2 regions of the Brevibacillus sp. NRS-1366 genome follow, and region 2 is predicted to be linked to the other one. Evidence: riboswitches for the same ligand, from Rfam matches in the RefSeq annotation. Region 2 holds a riboswitch; the other holds the start of a gene.
What was found. A riboswitch is a leader RNA that binds a small molecule or an ion and turns the genes downstream of it on or off. The one in region 2 is predicted to bind S-adenosylmethionine.
Positions count from the first base shown of each region.

Region 1: linked by a shared signal. The riboswitch ahead of ACIFQN_RS20630 (aminotransferase class I/II-fold pyridoxal phosphate-dependent enzyme) and the one ahead of ACIFQN_RS15885 (sugar ABC transporter substrate-binding protein) in region 2 are both predicted to bind S-adenosylmethionine.

Region 1 is NZ_JBITPN010000022.1:795,993-798,193, forward strand. It holds gene ACIFQN_RS20625 (aminotransferase class I/II-fold pyridoxal phosphate-dependent enzyme) at 1-23, opposite strand, end outside; gene ACIFQN_RS20630 (aminotransferase class I/II-fold pyridoxal phosphate-dependent enzyme) at 20-1,183, opposite strand; SAM riboswitch class I at 1,278-1,398, opposite strand; gene ACIFQN_RS20635 (pyridoxamine 5'-phosphate oxidase family protein) at 1,482-1,940, opposite strand; gene ACIFQN_RS20640 (DUF5665 domain-containing protein) at 2,098-2,201, shown strand, end outside.
Region 2 is NZ_JBITPN010000021.1:350,052-352,252, forward strand. It holds gene ACIFQN_RS15880 (sugar ABC transporter ATP-binding protein) at 1-268, opposite strand, end outside; gene ACIFQN_RS15885 (sugar ABC transporter substrate-binding protein) at 345-1,358, opposite strand; SAM riboswitch class I at 1,475-1,600, opposite strand; gene ACIFQN_RS15890 (ATP-binding protein) at 1,807-2,201, shown strand, end outside.

The DNA of each region.
Region 1 (2,201 bases), on a different contig from region 2:
AATACTTTGGTTGCAAAGTTCATCGCACAGTCCCCCCTACTACAAGGCTTGCGTCCAAAGCTTGGCAAAGATCTGCGAGTAGATCATCGGGGTGCTCAATACCTACGGACAAGCGCAATAACCGATCGCATACTCCGACATACTCCCGTATCTCTTGCGGGATGTCAGCATGTGTCTGTGTCGCAGGATATGTACACAACGACTCTACACCGCCCAAACTCTCTGCAAAGGATACGATGCGCAAGCTTTGCAAAAACAGCCCCACCTGCTCAGACGATCTGACCCGAAAGGATACCATCCCGCTAAACCCGCTTGATTGTCCTTTTTGCACATCATAGCCTTCATGATCCGCCAGGCCTGGATAAAAGACCTCTGCCACGGCAGGATGCTCGCGCAGCTTGCTGGCTACTGCAAAAGCATTGGATTGATGTCTGTCCATACGCAGAGCAAGTGTCTTCATGCCACGAACAAGCAACCAGCTATCTTGAGGTCCTAGCACAGCTCCGATCGAATTGTGCAAAAACCTTACCTTTTCAGACAACTCTTCCCCTTTTGTGACAATTAAGCCTGCGAGAACATCATTGTGTCCACCCAAGTATTTGGTTGCACTGTGCAGTACGATATCCGCTCCGAGCTCCAACGGGCGTTGACAATAAGGGGTCATGAAAGTATTGTCTACAATCGTCAAGAGTTGATGGCGCTTTGCCAACTGAGCCACTTCTCTGATATCTGTAATCTGCATAAGCGGATTCGTGGGTGTTTCGACAAAGATCGCTTTCGTTTCCGGACGGATCGCTTCCTCCAATTTATGTCGGTCACGCAAATCAATATAAGTGAATGTCTGGCCGTAGCGTGACAGAACTTGCTCAAACAACCTGTACGTTCCTCCATACAAATCCAGAGAGACTATCAAGTGGTCGTTTTGGGAAAACAATCCCATCACCGTATGAACTGCTGCCATTCCAGACGCACAAGCAAATCCTGCGTCTCCTGATTCTGCGCAAGCGATGGTCTCCTCTAGAATTGACCTTGTTGGGTTTGCGGTTCGCGAGTAATCGTACCCTGTGCTCTGTCCCAAAGCGGGATGGCGATAAGCGGTGGCATAATAGACTGGGAAGCTGACTGCCCCCGTCTTTTCATCTTTTCCTACGCCTGCCTGAACTAATTTGGTTTCCAAATGCATATGATCTCTCTCCCTCCAATGGTGTACGAGGGGCATGAAAAAAAGCCCCTTTCCTCTGAAAGAAGGCTTTGATTACGTTTCCGTAAGCAAGACCTTCTCATCTTTCAGAGTTTGTAAACTCTGCAGGAATTAGCACCATTATCTCCCTGTATAAATTACAGGTGATTGGTTGCCGGGCATCATCGGGCCAGTCCCTCCGCCGCTCTGGATAAGAAGATTGCTATTCAATTTGATTGCTTAATACTAACGGATAGGCTGCTTTTTTGTCAACAAGATTTTCCACAGATCACAAACAAGCTTAATTTGCGTTTTTAAGAGCAGTCATGACTTGATTGTCCAGCTTCGCAGCCGCATTTTTATCGTACGTTTTTTCGTATTGAGGTTCTACAGAAATACGGGAACCATAAAACATAATGTCACGAACCGTTTCTATCGTTACTTCCACCATGGCCAGCTTGAGCGGGACGCCTTCCATCCTCTCCGCTTGCAAAACAGCCTTGCCGTTGATGGCAAAAGAGGAGCCGGCTCCGATCAGATGAAGCACCACCTGTGGGTCTTTTGCGATATTTGCCAAGATGCGGGAACGATTGTCTACAGCGAATCGAATGGACTCTACGTTAGGGGCAAAGGTCCACGATAAGGAGCTAAGTGACGGTGCGCCCGACTCGTGATCAATGGTACCCAACGTTACAAAACGCTCCTTTTGCAAGAGAGCAAATAATTCTTCAGAGAGTGATTGGGAAACTGTTTCAGCCATTCCGATTCCTCCTTGTAAAGTTTGGTATGTCTATTGTACCCCCCTGTCAGGGTGATAGGCAAACGTTACCTTGACACCTTGGTCCCTTGATTCTAGCGTGCCTTTTCCTTAAACTGGTAGGAAAGCGAAGCCCGAAACTGAAAAGGAGGTTGGACGAATGTCACCTACAGATCGCATTCTTGCACAAATTGATCAGATGTTACGAGAGCTTCACGAAGTCCGGGAACTGAATGAACGCATGCACAAGGTTGCCATGTTTCT
Region 2 (2,201 bases):
CTGTATCGACCTCTTGATACACACATTGGATTCCCAGCGCTTTGGCATCCTGCGGTGATTGGATCGCCACCTCCCGGCCGTCTATAGAAATAGAGCCTCCGTCTGCTTGATACGCGCCTGTGAGGATTTTCATCAGCGTGCTTTTCCCGGCGCCATTTGCTCCGAGCAGCGCGTGAACCTCGCCAGCCTTTACTTCAAATTGAACGGATTGAAGAGCAGGAACCCCGGAAAAATGCTTCACGATCCCTTTCATTTGTAAGGTAGACAATCTTTACACCCCCCGAATATGGAAGATTCCCGTTGACTGATCAACGGGAATAACCAAACCAGACTTTTGCCGAAGCTTATTTGCCCCACTCGTTCACATACTCTGACAGATCGCCCATCGTTACTTTTTTATCCTTTGGCAAATCAGACTGCTTCACCAGCACAGGATTCAGCTTCACATTGTCAGGCACTTGCTCACCCTTGATTTTTTGGAACACAGTTTGCGCATGAATGCGTCCAATATTGGACGGGTCTACTGCTGCGGTCGCTGCCCAAGGTGAGTTTGCTTCCTGGATCAGTTGCAGGTCTTCATCGCTCAAATCAATCGCATATACTTTAATTTCAGTACGCCCTGCTTGTTGGATGGCGCGTGTCGCACCTTTAGCAAATTCGTCCCACGCAGCCCATACCGCTGTGATATCGCCTTTGTTCGGGTACTTTTTCAAAATCGCTTCCATCTGTGTTTGGGTGTCCAAAGCGGTGTTGTTGGTAGCTGAACCGAACGCAGCGATTTCTTTGATATCCGGATACTTTTTCAAGAAGGCATCGTACGTGACCTGACGTTTTTCCATTGGGGCAAATCCAGCTACCCAAATTTTCACGATGTTTCCTTTTCCATTGTTCTCAGCTGCCAGTTGCTCCAAGCTCAGCTCTGCCAGCTTGTTGTCATCCTGCTCGACTACGGGAACGCCCGGAATTTTGATGTCAGTGTCAAACAAGACGACTGGGATTTTCTTATCTACTGCTTTTTGCGTACCTTGCTGCAGCGCTTCTGCTGTACCGTGGTCGATCAGGATGCCGTCAAAATGCTGGTTAACCGCTGCATCCAGATTGGAAGCCATTTTAGACAGATCAGTATCGGCATTAAATACGGTCAATTGTCCGCCATTTTTCTCTACTTCTGTTTTTACACCGTTAATGTATTGTGCTGAGAACGTACCTACATTTTGACGCATGATCAGCGCGATTTTTTTCGCTTTGTCGCCGGATGCTCCACCCGCATCACCTGTAGCGCCGCCCCCACCGCACGCAGTCACTATGACCGATAATGCTAAAACAACAGACGTAACCAGACCAAATTTCTTTTTCATATAAGATGTACCCCCTTTTACTTTTTCCCGTATCCGACATCGAGCAGCCATGTTTTCAACAACCCAAAAAGCCTCTTTCTGCAGATGAAAGAGGCTTTAATCAACAAGATTCCCGCCTCTTATCTGTCAGGTACTTACCATCTACCTGTTGGAGTTAGCACCTTGGCGCGGGAGATCGTCGTCTCGCGTGCTAGGTTGCCGGGCTTCATAGGGCCATTCCCTCAGCCTTCTCTGGATAAGAGTAGTTATTATTTTCAAAACGTTTGTATTCGTATATACAGAATATAATTCTTGTATTACCCATCTGTCAACTGGGATTTTTCAAAAAATCATTACTCTCATTTTGCGTAAGAGGTCCACCTTACTTGAAAAGGAATTCTGTTGTGTCTTGTCGAAATATTGTGAAATGATGGTACATAACCTAAACAGTCTGGTATGGGGATGTCAAATGAGCCTATTAAAAGAAGTGATTCTGCAAATCTTCTTTGCCCTCACTCCGTTTGTCTTGTATAACATTTACTACCGCGACAAATTGAAAAATTACAGCCAATCTTTCATTCTCGTAACCAGTTCGTTCAGTTTGCTCCTCGCCATGACTTTTGCTTCCAGTGTGGTAGACGGTGTCATTTTTGATATTCGTTATGTCATTATGTTTTTTGGACTCGTTTACGGTGGTGTACAAACAGCGCTGCTTCTACTCGTTGAATTCGTCATCTACCGCTTATACCTCGGAGGCGAAGGAACACGGGTCGCCTTACTTATGCTCGTATGTACATTCACCCTCTGCCTGATCATTACTAAACCTTACAAAACCACCTATCGGAAATCCCTCTATACCTTCTT